3 regions of the Rhizobium sp. P2_G9 genome follow, and region 1 is predicted to be linked to each of the others. Evidence: riboswitches for the same ligand, from Rfam matches in the RefSeq annotation. Region 1 holds a riboswitch; each other region holds the start of a gene.
The links. A riboswitch is a leader RNA that binds a small molecule or an ion and turns the genes downstream of it on or off. The one in region 1 is predicted to bind cobalamin.

Region 1 (7,667 bases):
GGGCCGCTGATGGCCGGCATGAACGTCGTCGGCGACCTGTTCGGCGCAGGAAAAATGTTCCTGCCGCAGGTCGTGAAGTCGGCGCGCGTGATGAAGCAGGCGGTTGCGGTACTCTTGCCCTACATGGAAGCCGAGAAGGCCGCCAATGGCGGCGGGGAACGCCGCGCGGCCGGCAAGATCCTGATGGCCACGGTGAAGGGCGATGTCCATGATATCGGCAAGAACATTGTCGGCGTCGTGCTCGCCTGCAACAATTACGAGATCATCGATCTCGGCGTCATGGTGCCAGCGACGAAAATCCTCGAAACGGCAAAGGCGGAGGATGTCGATATCATCGGCTTATCCGGCCTGATCACGCCATCGCTCGATGAGATGGTGCATGTCGCCTCGGAAATGGAGCGGCAGGGTTTTGACATTCCGCTGCTGATCGGCGGCGCGACGACGAGCCGCGTCCACACGGCGGTGAAAATCCATCCGCGCTACGAGGCGGGCCAGGCGGTCTATGTCACCGATGCCTCGCGCGCGGTCGGCGTTGTCGGCAGCCTGCTGAGCGCCGATATGAAGCAGGGCTATGTTGACGCCATCCGCGCCGAATACCGCAAAGTGGCGGACCAGCACGCCAGGGCGGAGGCTGCCAAGCAACGTGTCAGCCTGGCCGCTGCCCGCGCCAACGCCCACAAGATCGACTGGGCGAACGACCAGCCGCCAATGCCCACATTTCTCGGCCGACGCGTGTTCGACACCTGGGACCTCGCCGAACTCGCCCGCTATATCGACTGGACACCGTTCTTCCAGACCTGGGAGTTGAAAGGCCGCTATCCGCAAATCCTCGAGGACGAGAAGCAGGGTGCGTCGGCGCGGCAATTGTTCGACGATGCGCAGGCGATGCTGCAGAAGATCATCGAGGAGAAGTGGTTCGCACCCAAAGCAGTGATCGGCTTCTGGCCCGCCAACGCGGTCGGTGATGACATTCGCCTGTTCACCGATGAAAGTCGCAGTCAGGAACTCGACATCTTCTTCACGCTGCGCCAGCAGCTGACCAAACGTGACGGCAAGGCCAATGTGGCGCTCTCGGATTTCGTTGCCCCGCTCTCGTCCGGCAAGCCGGACTATGTCGGCGGCTTCGTCGTCACCGCCGGTATTGAGGAAGTGGCGATCGCTGAACGATTCGAGCGGGCCAATGACGATTATTCTTCGATTCTCGTCAAGGCTCTGGCAGATCGTTTCGCCGAGGCCTTCGCCGAGCGCATGCACGAAGTCGTGCGTAAGGAATTCTGGGCCTATGCGATGGATGAAGAGTTCGCGCCGGATGAATTGATCGGTGAACCCTACCAGGGCATTCGCCCCGCGCCGGGTTACCCGGCGCAGCCCGACCATACGGAAAAGGCGACGCTTTTCCGCTTGTTGGATGCAGAAAACACGGCTGGGGTGAGCCTCACGGAAAGCTATGCGATGTGGCCGGGATCATCGGTCTCCGGCATCTATCTCAGCCATCCGGAAAGCTATTATTTTGGTGTCGCCAAGGTGGAGCGCGACCAGGTCGAAGACTATGCGGCGCGCAAGGGCATGGCTGTCGCAGAGGTCGAGCGCTGGCTCGGGCCGGTGCTGAATTACATTCCGGAACCGACGGCAGAAGCAGCGGAATAAAGCCTCCAGATTGTTGTGGCTACGCCATCGCGCTGTCGCAAATGACGTTGCGATGCCGCATCATCTGTGGTCTCATGAGGATGCTTGAGGTGCCGGACGGTTCTTGGAATCGTCCGGAGAATTGGGAAGCCGGTTAAAATCCGGCGCTGCCCCCGCAACGGTAGCAGAACGTAATTGCGACGGGAGTCCACTGGGCCAACAGCCTGGGAAGGAGTCGCAAGGTCCGAAAGGACGGTTCTGGAGCCCGGAAACCAGCCTCGGGATTTTAACTCGACTGATCGCGGTGGGCGGTCAAGAGGCGGATGGCTCGTGGCGTCGGAAACCCTAATCCGAAGAACGCGACGGCTGCACGTTTCCCTATGTCCACCATGCCCAGTCCTTGAACCCGACGAGGACCGACCATGGATATCCGTTCCGAAATGCTTTCCCGGCTGAAGACCCGCAAACCCGGCTTCAGCCTCGCTCAGCCATTCTACATCGACCCAGACTATTACCAGCAGGACCTGGAGCATATCTGGTACAAGGATTGGCTCTTCATTGGTCACGATTGCGAAATCCCCGCTGCGGGCAATTATTTCACCGTCCAGGTCGGTGCCTATCCTGTCGTCATCCTTCGAGACAACGACGGAAACATCAAGGCTTTCCACAATTCCTGCCGCCACCGCGGTTCGCGTGTCTGCCAGGATCACAAGGGTTCGGCGGCGAAGCTTGTCTGTCCCTATCATCAATGGACCTACGATCTCGACGGATCGCTGCTCTTCGCCCGGCAGATGGGCGAGAATTTCGACAAGACCGGTTTCGGCCTCAAGTCGGTCGCCTGTGAACTGGCCGGTGGCTATCTCTTCATCTCGCTCGCCGACCAGCCGATGGATTTCGCACCGTTCCGGGCGATGATGGAGCCCTATTTCCTGCCGCATCGGCTGCGCGACGCCAAGGTCGCCTACGAGAGCACGATCATCGAGAAAGGCAACTGGAAGCTCGTCTGGGAGAACAACAGGGAGTGCTACCATTGCGCCGGCAATCACCCGGAGCTCTGCAAGACCTTCCCGGAAGCGCCGACTGTCAGCGGCGTCAACGGCGCCAAGGACGATCCGGAAATCGCCGCACACTGGGAGAAATGCGAAGCCGCCGGCCTGCCGAGCGCCTTCGTCATCGATGAGCAAGGCCAGTATCGCACCACCCGCATGCCGCTACTGCGCGAGGCGATCAGCTACACGATCTCTGGCCGCAAGGCGGTGCAGATGCGGCTTTCGGACAATGTCAATATGGATCGGATCGGCACTTTGCTGCTCTACCACTATCCGACCACCTGGAACCACATCCTCAGCGACCATGCCATTACTTTCCGCGTCCTGCCGATCAGCGCCACCGAGACTGCGGTCACCACCAAATGGCTGGTGCACAAGGACGCGGTCGAAGGCATTGATTATCGGCTTGACGAACTCATCCATGTCTGGACCGAGACCAACGACCAGGATCGGCAGATCGTCGAGGAGAATGCGCGCGGCATCCATTCGCCGGCCTATGAGCCAGGTCCCTATTCGGAAATGCWTGAAGGCGGTGTGATCCAGTTCGTCGACTGGTATGCGAGCTTCATGCAAGAGCGGCTGGCCGGCACGGGCAAGCCCGCGCTCCGCTCCGTCGCCTGACCGGGAGGGCACCATGAACATGATGGTGACCGGCGTCACACCAGCGGCTTTGCCGCTCGATCGATCGAAACCGTGGAATTCCGCACGCCAGATGCTGGTCTGCACCAGCGTCGTCGACGAAGCACCGGATGTGAAGACCTTTACCTTCGCCGTCGAAGGGGGAGGCTGGTTCAGCTATGTGCCAGGCCAGTTCATCACCGTGGAACTGCGCGCCAAGGGCGGCGACCTGCATCGCACCTATACGATCTCGTCCTCGCCATCACGGCCTTATGCCATCGCCATCACCATCAAGGCGCAGCCGAACAGCATCGGCACGCGGTGGATGTTCGATAATGTGAAGCCCGGCAGCCGCATTCGCGCCTATGGGCCAAGCGGCCATTTCACGCTGGCGCGCCACGAGGCGAAGAAATATCTGTTCATCTCCGCCGGCTCCGGCATCACACCCATGATGTCGATGCTGCGCTGGCTGTCGGATTGCGCGCCTGGCACGGATGTCGTCTTTCTCAACTCGGCGCGGCGGCCGGAGGAGATCATTTTTCGCGAGGAGCTCGAATTACTGGCCAAGCGGATGGCGAACCTGTCGCTCGGCTTCTTGCCCGAAGGGCGATCCGTCGCCTCGCCATGGGCAGGCCTGATGGGCCGCCTTGACCGCCATAAACTGTCGATGCTGGTGCCGGATTTCATGGGCCGCGAGATCTTCTGCTGCGGGCCGGAGCCGTTCATGAACGCGGTGAGCGGGATCATCCGCGCCGAAGGCTTCGACATGGGGCATTACCATCAGGAAAGCTTCGGTGCGACGTCGATTGCCGAAACCGTCCACAAGCAGGCCGAGGATGTCACGATCGAGGGCAGGGCGGTCGGAACGACCGTCAAATTCCTTGGTTCGAACGAGGAGGCCGTGTGCGAGCCGGGCAAGACCATCCTCGAGACGGCGCGTCTGGTAGGCGTCCGCATTCCTGCCGCCTGCGAATCCGGCATCTGCGGCACCTGCAAGGTTTTGAAGCGTTCCGGCGAGATCGACATGCGCCACAATGGCGGCATCAGCGACCAGGAGGTCGCTGGCGGCTTCGTCCTCGCCTGCTGCTCCAGGCCGCTGACCTCTCTTGAGATCGAGGCGTGATCGTGGGGGAGATCATCAACATACCAGACACGTCCGAGGACATGTTCCTCGCCTGGTTCTTCAAGCTGCCTGACAGCGCCAATGTCGCCGATGCAGCGCGTATCGAAATCGCCCGCATCGACAGTGCCGCGTCACCGTCGGATGAGGTCGCGCGTCTTCGGTCGCTGCTATACCAAGCCACCCTCAACCAACCTGCTGCCTCACGCCAGCGCCGGCGGCAGCGCCATTGATACGCATCGAGGAGAAAACCATGAAAGGCTGCAGCCCCTAGCAAGACCTCTGAGCACGCCAACGATAGTGATCGGCGATCAGAGAAAACTCCAGGCGGATGTCCCCTTCAAGCTTGGATCCCGTCTTTCCGTCTGTTTGCTGACCTGAGCCTGGCGCATGGAATAGCCGTATTCGACCACTTTGACGCCATCGACGACGAACAGCTGCGACTCGTCGAGACCAGGCTGCAGCGCACCGGTAATCGAGACGAATTCGTAGGATTTCGTGATGTGGAACGGTGTCTTCGGGAAAACATGGATAATCTGGTTCGCCGGCGGGGCGGGCATGTGGCTGCAGGCTCCCGCGACCGGCACCAGCAGGAATTCGTAGACCAGATCTCCTTCGCTATCGACCGGCAGGACAAAGCCGGTCAGCTTAATGATCGTACTGTCGTGGTTCCAAGGCAGCGTTTCACCACCCGGCCCAGGCTTGGCCACTTCGGAGAAAGGATCGCTCGGTCCCTGATTGGCAGGCCGCAACTCGCTCCACAGGATTTCCTGCGTTTGCGCACAGACAGCGGATGTCGCGTAGACCAGGCCAAAGGTGACGATTGCACACTTCAGAGGGGTGAGGCGGAGTCGCATGTCTGCATTCCGAGAAGCTGATCTGGCCACAAGGCACGCTGTTCCTTCGAGGCCTCGCGGGGAACTATAGAGCTCCTCCAGCCAATGACAATCGGGTATTTTTGATCGGGCTCCGTCCTCATGTAGGCGATCTCCAGCCTTGTCGCCGTCAGTTTTCTCTACTCACCGATATTTCAGCCGTGGCAAATCTCAGTGCGGTGCGCCTTGACCTCCATTCGCCGGTTTCTTGATGAAAAAAGCAGTGACGACCGCCGCGATCGAGATGATCGCGCCGCAAAGGAACGCCCCGCGTATTCCGGCCGTGGTCGCGGCCGCCGCTGTGACGCCGTCGCCATGGCCGACGCTCGAAGCGGTCATCGTCATGATGGCGACGAAGAGCGCGGTGCCAGCGGCGCCGGCAACCTGCTGCGTGGTGCCGATCATGGCGCTGCCATGCGAATAGAGGTTGGGCGGCAGGGCGCCCAGGCTGGCGGTGAACAGCGGCGTGAACATCAGCGCCAGGCCGATGCTGAGCACGATATGGGCGGCCAGCAGCAGCCAGAACGACGTGTTCGGCTGGATGAATGTCAGGCTCCACATCAACAGGCTGAACAGGATGGCGCCGGGCACGACCAGCGGCATGGGACCATGCTTGTCGAACAGGCTGCCGACCGTCGGCGCGCAAAGGCCCATGATCAGGCCGCCCGGCAGCAGCAGCAGGCCGGTCTGCAGCGTCGTCAGGCCGAGCACATTCTGCAGATAGATCGGCAATAGGATGAAGACGCCGAACATCGACATCATCAGGATGACCATCATGATCGCCGGGATGGTGAAGGCCTTGATCGTCAGGGTGCGCATATCAAGCAGGGCCCGATCCTGCCTCTGAAGCTGCATCTGCCGCAGGATGAAGAGCGCGATGACGAACGCACCCACGATGAGCGGGATCCAGGGCGAGATGATCGGCGGATGGATCGCCGCCTCGCCGAGGCCGCTCAGGCCGTAGACGAAGCTGCCGAAGCCGATGGCCGAAAGCGGAATGGAAACGAGATCGATCGGCGCCGTCTTCGGCTCCGTGACATTGCGCATCTTCCAAGCGCCGAGCGCCAGCGCTGCCAGCGCGATCGGCAGGACCAGCAGGAAGAGCCAGCGCCAAGGGAGTGTGCTAAGGATCAGGCCCGAAATCGTCGGCCCGATCGCGGGCGCCACGGAGATGACGATCGAGATATTGCCCATCGTCTTGCCGCGCGATTCCGGCGGCACCAGGTGCATGACCGTGGTCATCAGGAGCGGCATCATGATTGCCGTGCCCGATGCCTGCACGATCCGCCCGATCACCAGCATGGGAAAGCCCGGCGACAGCGCCGACACCAGCGTGCCGGCACTGAACAGCGCCATGGCCAGCATGAACACGGGCCGCGTATTGAGCCGTTGCAGCAGATAGCCGGTCACCGGGATGACGACGGCCATGGTCAGCATGAAGGCCGTGGTCAGCCACTGCGCCAGGCTGGCGGAAATCTTGAGATCGGTCATCAGGTGCGGCAGCGCCACGCCCATGATGGTTTCATTGAGAATGACCACGAAGGCGGACACCAGCAGCAGGCCGATCACCAGCTTGTTGCGGGCGCTCTGGTCCTCTGTTTCGGGTATATCTTCGGCATTGGAAACGGCTTGGGAATCGAGGGTCATCGCGGTGCCTTCAACGGGTGCTGGAAAGATCGGCGCTCAAAATCTGCGAGCATCACCATGACGCTGCGGTGAGAGACGATCCGACAATCTTGCCAATATTTTTTCGCTCGGGCCGTTTTCAAGCCGAGTTATGCAGGTGATGATCCCGCTCCGGGGACATCGAGTGCCTGCCCCTCAAGGCAGCCGGTGTATAACTACACCAGGAACGACACGCTCGGCAATCTCACAAAGATGCCAATGATGCGTCAGGTAGATCACCTGTCCCACCTTGGCCATTTCGCCGAGCAGGCGGAACACCTCTTCGGAGCGGGGATTGTCGAAACTCTCCATGATGTCGTCGGCGACAAATGGGACCGGCGGACGGAGTGCGGCGAACTCCTCATAACCGGCAAGCCTGAGCGCCAGATAGAGCTGGAACTGGGTGCCGGTCGACATGGCATCGGCAAGCTTCGAACTGCCGTCACCCGACACGCCGATCAGGATTTCCTTGTCCTTGTCGGGTTGCGAGGTAAGGCCTGAATAGCTGCCGCCGGTGATCAGGCGAAAAGCCTCCGAAGCGCGGTTCATCATCGAGCTGCGATGTTTTTCGCGGTAGATATGCAGCGCCTGTTCGGCGGCGAGCGTGCCGGTCCTGAGTGTGAGATAACGTCGCGCCAGATCCTCGATTTCGAGGAAGATGGTGCGACGTCTGGCTTCGATCCGGGCGACCGCGTCGTCGCCGCCGACGGCCTC
Region 2 (7,667 bases), on a different contig from region 1:
ACGACCAGAACCAGACGGCCGATAACCAGATGGACAACAAGTCGCAGAATACCGATATGGGCCAGAACACCGTGCGCAGGCAGCAGGTGCACTATACCGAGGGAACACCGGAAACCGAGGACACCTATCTTTCGACGCGCGAAACGCGTCACGAGATACAGGGCCGCCTGACCGCGCTCGGCTATGACACGATGGGAACCGATGGCGCCTATGGCCCGAACACCCGCAATGCCATCAGCGCATGGCAGCAGGACAACAACGCGCCGGTGAGCGGCTATCTCTCCGGTGACCAGATCGCCCAGATCCGCATCCAATCCAAGGTCTCCTACGCCCAATGGGTCGCCGCTCATCCCGATGTGGCCGAGCAACCCGTCGTCGTCCGGCCGCGCCGCGAGAAAATCATCGTCGAAGAACGGCATCCCGGCGTCGACGCTGCGATTGCCGCGGGTGTCCTCGGCGCGGTGGTGATCGGACGCCACAAGTTCAAGCGTAACAAGGTGGTCATCTGCCGCAGGCGACGCTTCTGCTGAGTCAAAGCCGCGTTCGCAAGTCTCGCGACGGGCCGTTTCGACGGCCCGTTTTGCTATTGGTATCGGCACAGGATTGAATGTTTCCCCGCCACGTCTGCAGTCCTTCATGGACAAAGCGGCTTGCCTATTGCCCACTTTTTGACGATAAGCGCGGCGTCGGCGAGACATGGCATGTCCGATCGCAGGATCGCTCAAGTCAGTCAAATGCTCGGCAGGATGGAGCCCGCAGGCGCCGCTGCCGATGGAATAGCCGTTGCCGGACGGCGCTTGTTTGAAGGCGAATGGTCGTGCAGGATAGTGTCGAGGACGTCGTTTCCAAGTATTTCGAGAAATCGCAGGGTTCGCCTGCCGAAGGTCTCGAAGGCCTAGCGACGACGACCCGCGAGGAGCAGCGGCTCGCCTCTGAGCAACGTGCCGAAAGCCTGCTTAAGGCTCCCGATCTTGCCTCGCACGCCATCCCGTTCATTCGCGAGCTTCTTGAGACGCGCCAGCGGCGGCTTGCCTCGGCATTTTCTCAGAACCTGCTGGCCTCGCCGGAGACGGAGGTGCTTGGGCATCTCGGCATGGCTCTCGTCGCACTCGGCACCGAATATAGTGATTTCGCCTGGCATCTTTTCAACAAGGCCGGCCGCGACCATGCCATGCAGGTCGTATCGGGTGCGTTTTTCGGCCTGTGGCTGGAGAAAGAGCCGGAGGCCGCGCAGGCTAGGCTCACCGCGATGCTCGATGCGGAGCCAAAGGCTCTAAAGCAAGCCGACCTTTGGCTGATCGCCCAGCGCGCCGGGGCGCTGAAGAACTATGATCTGCTGGCGACGCTGATCGAACGGATCGCCAAAATCGATCCCGCTTTCGGGGGACTGACGGAGGAGGAACGCATCGACCTCGAATGGGCGCGCGACTATCTCGCAAGCAATCCCGAGCGCGATCATCCCGCCACGCCGGCTTCCGAGGCCGAGACGATCAATCTCGGCATCATCGACTACAAGATGATCGATCGTCACCATGCGACGACCAATATCGGCGACTATGTCCAGACGCTCGCCTTCCTGTCCAATCTCGCGCGCTTCCAGTCCGTACGCTATGACGACAGCGAACTCGGCCGCAAGCTGGAAGAACTGAAGACGCGGATCGCCCCTGAAGGCCGTTTGGTGAAACGGACGGCGAAGATCCGTCCCATCGCAGTCAATCGCGACTTCTCCTCCTGGGATTCGATTCCCGAGAAGACGTGGATGTTTGCCTATGGCTGGTACATGCATCCCGTCTTCGAGACGATGTTCGATTTTCCGTTCCATGATAACATCCGACCGATCTTTATCTCCTTCCACGTCAACAATCGCGAGATGCTGTCGGACAAGGCGATCGACTATCTGAGGAAATACCAGCCGATCGGTTGTCGCGACTGGACGACAGTCTATCTGTTGCGCGAAAAGGGCGTGCAGGCTTTCTTCTCCGGCTGCGTCACCACCACGATCGGCCAGATTTTCACCGATGACGTCCCGCATGCCGGCGAGGATACGATCGCGCTCGTCGATTATTCTACCAAGGACGACGAATTTGCCAGTCTCAACGCCGTGCCCTATACGCAGGCCGAAGACGGTGTGCGCGAAATGAAGCTCGTCGATGCGCTCGACGCTGCGACCAAGCTGCTCAACGGCTATCGGCGCTATTCGAAGATCGCGACGTCGCGGCTGCATTGCTATCTTCCCTGCACCTCGATTGGCCTCGATGTCACCTTCAAGCCGAAGAACAAGGGCGATGTGCGCTTCGAAGGCCTGATGCGGCTCGGCAAGCCGCGCTTCGAACGCATGCGCAGCAATATTGCCGAGAAGATCGAACTGATCCTGCGGCTGATCTTCAACGGCGCCAGCGAGGAGCGCGTTTACGAAAAATGGCGCAATATCTGCGAAGCAGACCTTGCCGCAGCTGACGCCTATTGCGCGGATTTTCCGGCTTGGCCGGAGCCGTCCTTCGACATCGGAGCTATCGTCACTGCGCTGCGCGCCGATGCCTATACGCTCAACCCGGTTGCAGAGGGGAGCAATCCTGTCATTGGCGCCTTCGCGCTCGACGCCAATCTTTGCGACATGCTGCCGGTGACGATTGAGTCGGCGGTCCGCAATCTCTCGCGGCCGGCCATTTTCCACGTCCTGGCCCGCGGTATTGCGCGCAGCTATTTCGAGGATCTGGCCGCTGATTTCCCGGAAGCGCAGTTCACCATCTACGATTTCGACAAGGTGAACTATACCGACGATCTGAACCTGCTCAAGCACACGACCGCATCGACGATCGACCGTTTGCTGCTGCCGGATTTGCTCGGGCACGTCGATAAGATCATCTATCTCGACGTCGATATCGTCATCCAGGGCGATCTGGCCAAGCTCTACGACATGGACCTTGGCGATGCGCCTCTGGCAGGCAAGAGCAGCATTCCCTTGTCCTGGCGGACGGGTCACGACCTCTTGCAGCGCGCCACTTACCGGATGAAGAGCGCCAAGGCCTGGCAATTGCGCCGCCATCTGCATGCCTGTGGACGACTCGATTTCCGGGCTTTCAACGCCGGTGTGACGCTGATGAACCTGGCGCAGATGCGTGACGACCAATCCTCGCGCCTGACCGTGCCGCTGGTCGAGAATTTCGCCATGAACGATCAGGACGCGCTCAACATGTATGCACGGTCCAATCGCGCCGAATTCGATCCGATCTGGAACGCCGTACCGGCGCAGGAACCGACTGGCAATGACGGCATCCTGCATTTTGCCGGCACTGCCAAGCCCTGGGGACCGGGGCATATCCTGCGCGCCGAGGAATATGCCCGATACAAGTCGCTCTATGAAGCCCGCCGGGCGAGCCGCAAGATGGGTGCTGCATAACCAAACCGCCGCCGACAATGTCGCAGATGCGATTGACTTGTCGCAACGGAATCCCTAGTTCTTGACGATGTTTGGTTCCCGAAAGGCTTTGCCCCAGGGATCAAAAGGGAACGGGACGAATGGACCCAATCAGGGCATTGTCATCCCGGCCGACCCCGCGACTGTAGAGCGGCGAGGCATCCCCAGGAGTGATCGACGTCGATATCGCGGATAAACGGCATGGTGCCGCAGGCGCGAAATGGGGCAGAGGTCGCTTCAAAGCCACTGGAATGACGCTACGGCAACACGGACTGGACGCCTCTTCTTCTACGAATCGTCGGTCTGCGCAGCGCCCAAATTCCGGGAAGGCGAGGGGATGTCGATAGCGTGTGAGAAATCCACGTGGCAACCGCGAGCCAGGAGACCTGCCAGACAAGCAAGGGGCATTCTCGCCCGGTTTTTATTGGCCAGCAGCACGGAGGTTGTGATGGCGCCCGATCCTGTTCGCAGCCTTTGCGGCTGTATAAATAGCCTCGCGGTTTTCGCGTGATGGCCGCTCTTTCTTCTCCTGCCAGCGTATTCGTCCTGGGCGGTGCGCGCTCCGGCAAATCGTCTTTTGCAGAGCGGCTGGCCGCCGAGAGCGGGCTTGCGCGCCATTATGTCGCCACTGGTCGGGCCTGGGACGCCGAAATGGCGGACCGCATCGCACATCATAAGGTGCAGCGCGGCGACGCCTGGACGACGCATGAAGTGCCTGTAGACCTTGTCGCAACGCTTCGGTCCGTCGATCATCCGGGAAATGTCGTCCTCGTCGACTGCCTTACGCTCTGGCTCACCAATCTGATGATGGAGGAGCGTGCGCTGGCGCCGGAATTTGCCGCGCTCGCCGACCATCTGGGGCAAGCGAAAGCCACGCTGATCCTGGTCTCCAACGAGGTCGGGCTTGGCATCGTGCCGGAAAATCGCATGGCGCGCGATTTCCGCGACCATGCCGGCCGGCTGCACCAATCGATCGCGGCGAAAGCCCGCGACGTCTATTTCGTGGCGGCCGGATTGCCGCTGAAGATGAAGGGATAAGACCATGCAGAAGATACCCGCCACGGTGATCACCGGCTTTCTCGGCGCCGGCAAGACGACGATGATCCGCAACATGCTGATGAATGCCGGCGGCCGCAAGATCGCGTTGATCATCAACGAATTCGGCGATCTCGGCGTCGATGGCGACGTGCTCAAGGGCTGCGGCGCGGAGGCCTGCACCGAAGACGACATTATCGAGCTCAACAATGGCTGCATCTGCTGCACCGTGGCCGACGACTTCATTCCGACCATGGAAAAGTTGCTCGAACGCAAGGACCGGCCGGACCATATCGTCATCGAGACATCGGGTCTTGCTCTCCCGCAGCCTTTGGTCGCCGCCTTCAACTGGCCCGGCATCAAGACGGCGGTGACCGTCGATGGCGTGGTGACCGTGGTCGATAGCGCCGCCGTCGCCGCCGGCCGTTTCGCCGACGACCATGACGCGCTCGACGCCCAGCGCGTCAACGATCAGGGCCTCGACCACGAAAGCCCGATCGAGGAACTGTTCGAAGACCAATTGACCGCCGCCGATCTGATCGTGCTCAACAAAGCCGACCTGCTTGACGAGGCGTCGTTGAAGTCGGTACGTGACACCGTCACCGGCGCTACCGCCCGCAAGCCGCGCATGATCGAATCCCGCCACGGCGATATTCCGGCTTCGGTCCTGCTGGGCCTGGGCATCGGCACCGAGAACGATATTTCCAACCGCAAATCGCATCACGAACTGGAGCATGAGGGCGACGGCCATGCGCATGACCACGACGAATTCGAAAGTTTCGTCGTCGAACTTGGCGCTGTCGACGAACCGGCCGCCTTCATCGAAAAGCTGAAGCCGATCATCGACCGTCACGACATCCTGCGCCTCAAGGGCTTTGCCGAGGTCAAGGGCAAGCCGATGCGGCTGGTGATCCAGGCTGTCGGTTCGCGCATCGACAGCTATTTCGACCGCGCCTGGACGCCGGGGGAGACGCGCGGCACACGGCTGGTGGTGATCGGTTTGCATGACGAGATGGATGATGAAGCGATCATGCGGGAGATCAAAGCGCTGGGGTGAATGGCGTTGGATTGAATAGGTTTTAGCGAATGCATCTTCTTCTCGCCCAGAAAGGTTCGATATCAGACAGCGACGAGGCCTTTGATCTCGGCCAGTCGCCGGGCGATATCGTCTTCCTGTCCGCCGCCGATACCGAGATCGCCAGCGTCGCAGCGTCGGCCAACAAGGGCGCGGCTGCATGGCGGTTGGTCAATCTGGCGAGCCTCAAGCATCCGATGTCGATCGATATGTGGGTCGACAAGACGGCGCGGCATGCGAAGTTGGTGGTTCTCCGGGCGCTGGGCGGCGTCAGCTATTTCTCTTATCTCATCGAAGCTTTGAAGGCCGGCGCGCAGGCGCACGGTTTTGCTTTGGCGGTGTTGCCTGGCGATGATCGGCGGGATGCCGGGCTCGAGCCATGGTCGACAGCGGCGAGGACGGATTGTGAGGCGCTGTGGGCGTATCTGGTCGAGGGTGGAGCGGAGAATATCGGGCGGTTTGTTCGCTATGCCGAGATGCTGATTTCGGCGGGCGAGAGGCCGGAGAGCGCGCAGGCGCTGGCGAGGGCGGGTATCTGGTGGCCGGGTCGGGGTGTCATTGGTTTCGATGAATGGCATGCCTCGGCGTTACCCCCCTCTGTCCTGCCGGACATCTCCCCCTCAAGGGGGGAGATCGACCTGTGGCGGACTCCCGCTCCAATCTCGACGTCTGGACTATGGCAGGGAGCAGGCGTCCAGCCAATCTCCCCCCTTGAGGGGGAGATGTCCGGCAGGACAGAGGGGGGGTACACTTGTGCCCAAGACAAACGCGTGCCACTCGCCGTCATAACCTTCTACCGCGCCCTCGTCCAAAGCGGCCAGACGGAACCCGTTGCGGCCTTGGTCGATGCCTTGACCGCCCGAGGCCTTGGTGTCCTGCCGATTTTCGTCTCCAGCCTCAAGGAGCCGTTTTCTGCAGACTTCATCCGCACCCTGTTCGTCGACCTCTCCCCGGACGTCGTCCTCAACGCCACGAGTTTCGCGGTCGTCTCTCCCGGCGCGGAGAAGACCGGCACTGTGCTCGACGAAACCGGCGCCCAGGTGCTGCAGGTGATCTTCTCCGGCTCCTCTCGCGAAAGCTGGGAAAATTCCTCGATGGGGCTTTCGGCGCGCGACCTCGCAATGAACGTGGCCCTGCCCGAAGTCGATGGGCGCGTGCTCACCCGTGCGGTCTCTTTCAAGCGCGCCGCAACCTATGACGAGCGCGCTGAGGTCAACATTGTCTCTCCGGTGCCGGAACCGGACCGGATCGAATTCGTCGCCGAACTCGCGGCCCGCTGGGCGCGGCTCAGGCATATCGACAATGCCGACAAGCGCGTCGCGCTGATCATGGCCAACTATCCGAATCGTGACGGCCGGCTCGGCAACGGTGTGGGGCTCGACACGCCGGCGGGTTCCGTGGAAGCGCTGAGAGCGATGCGCGACGCCGGCTATGTGACCGGCGAGCTGCCTGAGGATGGCGACGCATTGATCCGCCATCTCATGGATGGTCCGACCAATGCGGCGACGGATGGCCGGGTGATCCGTCAGGCGCTTTCCTTGAGTCATTACAAAGCGTTCTTCGCAAGCCTTCCCGTTCAGATTCAGGATGATGTCGTGGCGCGCTGGGGTGCGCCGGAGGCCGATCCATTCTTTCTCGACGGTGCATTTGCCCTGCCGCTTTCGCGTTTCGGCCAGGTGCTCGTCGGCATCCAGCCGGCGCGCGGCTATCACCTCAATCCGAAGGACACCTATCATTCGCCGGACTTGGTGCCGCCGCATGGCTACTTTGCCTTCTATGCCTTCATCCGCGAGGCCTTCGGCGCCGATGCGGTGATCCATATGGGCAAGCATGGCAATATGGAATGGCTGCCGGGCAAGGCCATGGCGCTCTCCGCAAATTGCTATCCGGAAGCCGTCTTCGGCCCGCTGCCGCATCTCTATCCGTTCATTGTCAACGATCCGGGCGAGGGCACGCAGGCCAAGCGCCGTTCCTCGGCCGTGATCATCGACCACCTGACGCCACCGCTGACAAGGGCGGAAAGCTACGGTTATCTCAAAGACCTGGAAGCGCTGGTCGACGAATATTACCAGGCGCAGGGCGCCGATCCGCGGCGCCTGCGGCTGCTCAAGAAGCAGATCCTCGATCTCGCCGGCGACA
Region 3 (7,667 bases), on a different contig from region 1:
ACACGGTGACCAACCACGGCCAGATGAAGGGCTTGATCTATATGGGCGAAGGGGACGACACCTTCGACAATCGTGGCGGCAAGGTCGATCATGATATCTACGGTCAGAAGGGCAACGACACGCTGATTACCGATGATGCCAAGGTGCATCTTCAGGAAGATGCCGGTGGCGGCACCGACACGGTCAAATCGACGGTGACTTACACGCTGACGGCCAATGTCGAAAATCTGATCCTGCTCGGCAATGCCAGTATTGACGGAACAGGCACAAAGAGCGCCAATGCGCTCACCGGCAATCACGGCGACAACACGTTGATGGGCATGGCCGGCAGCGACACCCTTGATGGCGGCCAAGGCAACGATCTCCTGGTAGGCGGATCGGGCAAGGACGTCTTCGTTTTCGCGACGCATGACGGTCAAGACACAATTACAGACTTCAAGGCTGGAACAGACCATATCGACCTGACAGGTCAAAATGCCATCAGTGACTTCAACGACCTGGTCAACAACCACGTGAGCGCGTCCAATGGCGATCTGGTGATCCACATGGGTACCGATACGCTGACCCTCCAGCATACCCTGGTCGGCGACCTCAATGTCAGCGACTTCTCGTTCTGAGCCAGATCTTCCGTCATTCGGTGACAGACCAAAAGGCAGACGCACAATGAGATGACATGCCTTGCCGGAGGGGAACCTTCATCGGCGGGCATGTCGCGATCCGGATCAGGATATGCCGAGGAATTGGCCGCCTTCCGAGAAATGCCGAAGCCCGTTAACCATTTGATAACGAAATGCCATTTCCGCCTCGGCGGTGTGGCTCATTGGCCACGCCTGGCCCGGCATTCATCATATTTCACGAAAATGAGAATTTATTTGATCGCGTCGCCGTGATTGCGACGAACTCGCCCCTATATATCCGAGTGTACTCAAATAGTGATCAGGATGCCGAAGATGGCTCTCCCAAAAGACTTCAAAAAGAATATCAGAGCCCGCCTGCAATCGGACCATGCCTTCCGCTTCGCGCTGCTTTCGGAGGCCGTGGAAGTGCTGCTCGGCGACGACCTGCCGACGGCAAAAAGCGTGCTGCACGATTATATCGAAGCGACGATCGGCTTCCGCGAACTGTCGGAACGAACAGGCATTTCCGAGAGAGGCCTGATGCGGATGTTCGGCAAGGCCGGCAATCCGCGTGCAGATCAGTTGTTCAAGGTGCTTGCCACGCTACAGCGCTATCAGGGCATCCAACTCTCCGTGGATGCCGCCGCCTAACGGCGCTCGCGCAGCACCCAGGCTGGGATCAGTTCCGACCGCAACGTCTTAGCGGCAGAGGCCTTGGCAAGCCCTTTGAGGTCCATGCCGGGCTGCACGAGTGCGCTGGCCTGACGCTTGGGCAGTACCAGGCCGAGTTCCAGTTCGCCCTTGCGCCGCCACCGTTTGAAGAACGGCCGGCGGAATCGGCGTGACGGCGAAAAGCGTGCCGGCGCCTTCGCGAGTGAAGCATATTCGAGGATTTCCTCGATCCAGCCGCTTTGCGGCCGCGCGCCAGGCTCCAAGAGCATCAGCCAATCGCCGCGCGCATTGCGGATCGTCTCGTCGAGCGTCCAGGTGTCGAAGAATTTGCAGCCCGCGGCGTCGGCAACGCGCGCGGAACCGTCGCGTGAACCATGGTCGAGCACGATCACGTCGCTCACCAATCCATCCACCGCGCCCGACACCAGCACCGCCAGCGTATGCGCCAATTCCGGCTCGTTATCCCGGCATTCCAGCAAAACAGTCAGCATGGTCAATCGTTATTACAACAGCCCTGAAAATGCCAGTCGGCAAATTTGTTCTTGCATTGTTCTCGTTTTGAAGATAGGAAAATAATCATGACGGGGCAGAGAGTCGCCTCGCAGGAGTTGCCCAATGATCAATCTGTCTCTTTCGAGGCAGGCCGCATTCGCGCCTGCCAACACGGCAGAGCTTGCCGATGGTTTGCTGAAGGAAAGCGGTCTGCGCATTGATATTGACCGCCGTCGCGGTCGTGGCGCCGGCATCAACCCGTCCGGCCGCTTCGAGCCGCAGGAGCGCGAAGTGCTCGATGACGGCTGGCAGACAATCGAAACGCTGGAGCCGTTCAAGACCGAAGTGCAGGTGGAAAAGCCGCGCGCGATCATCACCCGCAACGAAAGCCCGGACATTCCGTTCGACCGTTCGATCAACCCCTATCGTGGCTGCGAACATGGCTGTGTCTACTGCTTTGCGCGGCCGACGCATGCCTATATGGGCCTGTCGCCGGGGCTCGACTTCGAAAGCAAGCTGTTTGCCAAGCCGGATGCGGCAAAACTTCTCGAACGCGAACTCTCAAAGCCCGGCTACAAGCCGAAAGCCATTGCCATCGGCACCAATACCGACCCTTACCAGCCGATCGAGAAGGAATGGCGGATCATGCGCCAGATCCTCGAAGTGCTGAATGCGGCGAATCATCCGGTATCGATCGTCACCAAGTCGGCGCTAGTCATGCGCGATATCGACATCATCGCCAAAATGGCGGAGCGCGGCCTGGCACGAGTCGGGATTTCGGTGACGACGCTCGACCGGCGGCTGGCACGGCTGATGGAACCGCGCGCTTCGACCCCGTCGAGGCGGCTGGAGGCAATCCGGGCGCTGACCGAGGCTGGCGTGACGACGGCAGTGATGGCAGCGCCGATGATCCCTGCGCTGAACGATCACGAGTTGGAGCGCATCCTCGATTCAGGCGCTGCTGCCGGCGCCAAGGAGGCAAGCTATGTGCTGCTGCGCCTGCCGCTCGAAGTCAGCCCACTATTCCGCGACTGGCTGCTCAGGAATTATCCGGACCGCTACCGGCACGTGATGAGCCTGATCCGCTCGATGCGCGGCGGCAAGGATTACGATGCGGAATTCGGCAAGCGGATGAAGGGCGAAGGCCCCTATGCCTGGCAGATCAGCCGCCGATTCGAGCTGGCAGCCAAGAAGCTCGGCATTCGCAGGACGCGCAGCATGCCGCTGAACACGGAGCTTTTCGTGCCGCCGAGCGGTGCGGGCGTACAGCTCAGCCTGCTTTAGGTCTTTGTTTGTGCATGTCTTGGTCGATCCGGGGCGGCCCGCCTGCCGTACCGGATCGGCGAAAACTTCAGTGTCTCACTCGCACCCTGCCCGCATCAGGCCGAGGCACTGAATTCCGCGCCGCCGGCAATCCCTGTCCCGCCGGCCTGCGCACCCAGTCCTAGGAACGCCGCCCTCGTTCCGGGACTTGCGGGGAATCGGTGGAAGTGTCATTTGAACCCGCATGAGACTTCTCGCCGATTCCCTGCCCCTGGAGGAAATCGAGCCGGCTCCAACGTTCCGGTTCGAGCAGGGATTGATGCGCGACGGCTACCGGCTGGTGGCCGGCATCGATGAAGTCGGCCGCGGCCCCTTGGCCGGTCCGGTGGTCGCAAGTGCCGTGGTGCTTGACCCCGACAATATCCCTGATGGCCTTAACGACTCCAAGCAATTGACGGCGGAGCGGCGCGAAGCGCTCTACGAGCTCATTCTTGCCAGTGCGCTCGACGTGGCAATCTCGTCCGTCTCAGCGCCAGAAATCGATAGGATAAATATCCTGCGGGCAAGCCTCGAAGCCATGCGCCGTGCGGCGCATTCGCTGCATAGCCGTCCGCATTTTGCCCTCATCGACGGCCGCGACGTAGCGCCCGGCCTGCCCTGCCCCGGCAAGGCGATCGTTTCCGGCGATGCACGGTCCCTGTCGATTGCCGCGGCGTCCATCGTTGCCAAGGTGACACGCGACCGGATGATGGTCGCGGCAGGCCGCCGCTATCCGGGTTATGGCTTTGAATTCCATGCCGGCTACGCGACAGAGTTCCATCGCAATGCCATTGTCGAGCTTGGCCCCTGCGCCATCCACAGGATGACATTCCGCCCGCTGCGGAAGGATTGATTGCGGCATTCGAGGTCGGCGTACCGCTTGCCTCCCCTCACCGCTTCTGCTTAAACAAGTGTGTCCGGTGCCCAGAATATGGGAGAATCGGGAAGCCGGTGTGATGCCGGCGCGTGCCCAACGCTGTAAGGGGGATGGGCTGCCGGGCTTTTGCCTGATGCCACTGGGAAACCGGGAAGGCTGCAGCGCCAGATGATCCCAAGCCAGAAGACCGGCCGGACATGATAGACGCGGGCGCGCGGACGGCGCCAGCTGAGAAGGCATTCCGTCGGGGATTGACGATGCACGCCTCCATTTCTCGCCACCTTGCGGCGGCCGGTCCGTTTTCCGAATCCGAGACCGCAGCGGTCTACCGCGCCATTCATTCGCGCCGCGACGTGCGCAATGAATTCCTGCCCGATCCGGTGCCGGACGATGTTCTTCATCGCCTGCTGACAGCGGCCCATGCCGCACCGTCGGTGGGCTATATGCAGCCGTGGAACTTCATGGTCATCCGCGACGAAGAGAATCGGCGGGCTGTCCATCGCATCTTCCATGATGCCAATCTCGAAGCCTCCGATCGCCTGGAGGGCGAGCAGAAGCGCCGGTATATGTCGCTGAAGCTCGAAGGCATATTGAAGGCGCCGGTCAATCTCTGCATCACCTGCGACCGTAAGCGCGGTGGCGACTTTGTCCTCGGGCGAACGCATAACCCCAACATGGACCTCTATAGCACCGTCTGCGCCGTACAGAATTTCTGGCTTGCCGCGCGTGCGGAAGGCGTCGGCGTCGGCTGGGTCAGCATTTTCGACCATGACCGGCTGAAGACGCATCTCGGCATTCCCGAAAGCGTCGAGATCATCGCCTATCTCTGCGTCGGCTATGTCGAACAGCTCTATACCTCACCGGAACTGGCGGTGAAGGGCTGGCGGGAGAAAATCCCGCTCGACAAGCTGATCTACCGGGAGCGCTGGCCAGAGGCCTCGCATGTCCTGTCATTCTATCGCGAGATCGAATGCCGCAAGAAATGAAAAACCCGCCTCGGTGACGAGGCGGGTTTTAAAATGTGCTGGCAGTTGTCCGCTTGCGCTTAGTTGAGGCGCGCCTTGACTTCGCCGACGGCCTTGTCGAACAGGCCATTTGACGTATTTTCGTCCAGCTTGCTCGCCATCAGCTTTTCAGCGGCGGCGACGGCCAGGTCGACGGCAGCGGAGCGGACAGCGGTGATCGCTTCGTGCTCGGCCTGCTTGATCTTCTGCTCGGAGAGCGCAGTGCGGCGGGCGACATAGTCGGCCGTCTTCTGCTTGGCCTCTTCGGCCAGCGCTTCGGCCTCACGCTTGGCGACAGCGACGATCTCGGCAGCTTCCGCTTCGGCTTCCTTGCGCTTCTTCTGGTATTCCGCCAGAAGCGACTGGGCTTCTTCACGCAGTCTCTTGGCGGAATCGAGCTCATCGGCGATCTTAGCGGCACGTGCATCGAGGCTCTTGGCGATCATGCCTGGAACCTTGAGGTAGATCACGACGCCGAGAAAAATCACCAGGGCGACTTGTGCCCAGGTCTGGGCCCATAAAGTTGCATCCATGACGAACCTCCCGATCAGCCCTTGGCAGCCGCGACCGCGGAAGCGGCATCGGCCTTGTTTACGGATATGCCGGCAAGCGCTTCGACGATCTCGGCAGCCGTGTCTTCGGCAACCGTGTTTACCTCGCCCAACGCCCGGTTCTTGATCTCGGCGATGCTGGCTTCAGCCTCGGAAATCTTCTTGGAAAGCTCGCTTTCGAGCTTGGTGCGCTCTGCGTCGGCTTTGCCCTTGGCTTCGTCGCCGGCTTCGCGAGCGATCGCCTGCGCCTTGGAGCGAGCCTCGGCAAGTTCGGCCTCGTACTTGGCGACGGCAGCGTCGGCCTCGTCCTTCATCCGCTTGGCCTCGGCGAGGTCACCGGCGATGCGGCCCTCACGGGCAGCAATGATGCCGCCGATGCGTGGCGAGATCATCTTCGAGACGAGATAATAGAAAATACCAAATGTGATCGCGAGCCAGAGCAGCTGCGACGGAAAATGGCTGGGATCGAATGGCGGAAACGCCTCATGCTCCACCTTCGGCGGCACACCTTTTTCGGTGTTCGTCGCGGTGGCGGCGGGCTTGGTCGCGTCCGTTTCGGCGGCCGTGGCCGACAGAGCATAGGCTGTCGTCACAAACATTCCTACCTCCAGGCAAGGATATGGCATCAAAACAGGTCACGAGATTGCTCCCGTGACCCGGTGCTTTAAGCGCCAATTACTTGAAGAGGGCGAGCAGCGCGACGAGGAGCGAGAAGATGCCCAGAGCTTCCGTAACGGCGAAGCCGAAGATCAGGCGGCCGAACTGGCCATCAGCGGCAGACGGATTGCGAAGAGCGCCAGCCAGGTAGTTGCCGAAAATGCTGCCGAGACCGATAGCTGCACCACCCATGCCCAGGCAAGCGATACCTGCACCGATTAGCTTTGCTGCTTCCACGTCCATTTTGAACTCCTTTAGTGTCAGTTGTTGCGACTATTGCGTGGCGGGCGTCTTCGCCAGCCGGTTTCTTTTGATTAGTGTCCCGGATGCAGGGCGTCGTTCAGATACATGCAGGTCAGAACGGCAAACACGTAGGCCTGCAGGAAGGCGACCAGGAATTCCAGCGCCGTCAGCGCCACGGTCATGGCAAGCGGCAGGATCGCGCCGACATAGCCGACCGGACCGAGCAGACCGAGCGTGAAGACGAAGCCGGCAAACACTTTCAGGGTGATGTGACCGGCCAGCATGTTGGCGAAAAGACGGACGGAAAGGCTGATCGGACGCGAGAGAAAGGAGATTATCTCAATCGCGCTTACCAGCGGGATCAGCACGGCAGGCACGCCCGACGGCACGAACAAGCCGAAGAAATGGAAACCATGCTTCCAGATACCGTAAATCACCACCGTCAGGATGACGAGAAGCGCCAATGCAAAGGTGACGATGATCTGGCTCGTCACCGTGTAGAAGCCAGGCACCAGGCCGAAGAGGTTCGACAACAGAACGAACATGAACAGCGAAAAGACCAGCGGAAAGAACTTCATGCCCTGGCTGCCGGCACTGTCCTTCAGCATTTTGGCGATGAATTCGTAGGACAATTCTGCAAGCGACTGCGCACGACCGGGAATGACCGCCTTGGCAGACGATGCCCACATCAGAAAGCTAACACCCACGACGACGACGATCACCATGAACAGCGACGAATTGGTAAAGTCGAACTTGCCCAGCGGCACGATCGTGTTGATGTGGAACTGGTGGATCGGATCTACCTTGTCAGGGCTCGCCACGTGCGCTCTCTCTCATTTATCCTGTTCGCCAAACTGCGGATGCAGCTCAGCGCTTGCCGTTCTTCTCGCGGTGCTCGCCAATCCTGTCGACCGGATGAGGGGAATTCACGACCCCTGCCGTTCTCAGGACATTCAAGATGCCCGCACAAAATCCAAGGAGAAGAAAAACGATCAACCCCCACGGCTTGGTGGGTAGGACCAGATCGAGAAGATAGCCGATCATCGCACCGACGATCACGGCGGCGACAAATTCCGATGACAGCTTCAGCGCCTGCGAATAGCCAGTCCGGCCATCATTGGCGGCTTTGTCGTTGCCATCGTCGCCTTGTCGCGCCTGCGCCAGCTTGCTTTCGAGCTGCCGCTTGCGTTCTTCCAGACTGTCCTTGGGGTCCGTCTCCATCCCTTACTCCTCTGAAAAACAGGCCTTAACC

Region 2: another riboswitch for cobalamin. It lies ahead of cobU (bifunctional adenosylcobinamide kinase/adenosylcobinamide-phosphate guanylyltransferase); the one in region 1 lies ahead of AC1DYF_RS17465 (aromatic ring-hydroxylating oxygenase subunit alpha).
Region 3: another riboswitch for cobalamin. It lies ahead of bluB (5,6-dimethylbenzimidazole synthase); the one in region 1 lies ahead of AC1DYF_RS17465 (aromatic ring-hydroxylating oxygenase subunit alpha).

The regions. Positions count from the first base shown of each region.
Region 1 covers NZ_JBFUFK010000019.1:64,793-72,459, forward strand. Annotated here, with positions in the region: gene metH (methionine synthase) at 1-1,647, shown strand, start outside; cobalamin riboswitch at 1,718-1,921, shown strand; gene AC1DYF_RS17465 (aromatic ring-hydroxylating oxygenase subunit alpha) at 2,049-3,296, shown strand; gene AC1DYF_RS17470 (FAD-binding oxidoreductase) at 3,310-4,416, shown strand; gene AC1DYF_RS17475 (hypothetical protein) at 4,419-4,646, shown strand; gene AC1DYF_RS17480 (DUF3299 domain-containing protein) at 4,725-5,270, opposite strand; gene AC1DYF_RS17485 (DHA2 family efflux MFS transporter permease subunit) at 5,460-6,935, opposite strand; gene AC1DYF_RS17490 (AAA family ATPase) at 7,110-7,667, opposite strand, start outside.
Region 2 covers NZ_JBFUFK010000024.1:43,917-51,583, forward strand. Annotated here, with positions in the region: gene AC1DYF_RS20220 (peptidoglycan-binding protein) at 1-530, shown strand, start outside; gene AC1DYF_RS20225 (glycosyltransferase) at 818-3,400, shown strand; cobalamin riboswitch at 3,456-3,826, shown strand; gene cobU (bifunctional adenosylcobinamide kinase/adenosylcobinamide-phosphate guanylyltransferase) at 3,929-4,456, shown strand; gene cobW (cobalamin biosynthesis protein CobW) at 4,461-5,510, shown strand; gene cobN (cobaltochelatase subunit CobN) at 5,540-7,667, shown strand, end outside.
Region 3 covers NZ_JBFUFK010000037.1:100,726-108,392, forward strand. Annotated here, with positions in the region: gene AC1DYF_RS27215 (hypothetical protein) at 1-617, shown strand, start outside; gene AC1DYF_RS27220 (helix-turn-helix domain-containing transcriptional regulator) at 951-1,268, shown strand; gene AC1DYF_RS27225 (glycosyltransferase family 2 protein) at 1,265-1,780, opposite strand; gene AC1DYF_RS27230 (PA0069 family radical SAM protein) at 1,905-3,065, shown strand; gene AC1DYF_RS27235 (ribonuclease HII) at 3,289-3,936, shown strand; cobalamin riboswitch at 3,985-4,170, shown strand; gene bluB (5,6-dimethylbenzimidazole synthase) at 4,218-4,946, shown strand; gene AC1DYF_RS27245 (F0F1 ATP synthase subunit B) at 5,006-5,497, opposite strand; gene AC1DYF_RS27250 (F0F1 ATP synthase subunit B) at 5,512-6,114, opposite strand; gene AC1DYF_RS27255 (F0F1 ATP synthase subunit C) at 6,191-6,415, opposite strand; gene AC1DYF_RS27260 (F0F1 ATP synthase subunit A) at 6,487-7,236, opposite strand; gene AC1DYF_RS27265 (AtpZ/AtpI family protein) at 7,283-7,636, opposite strand.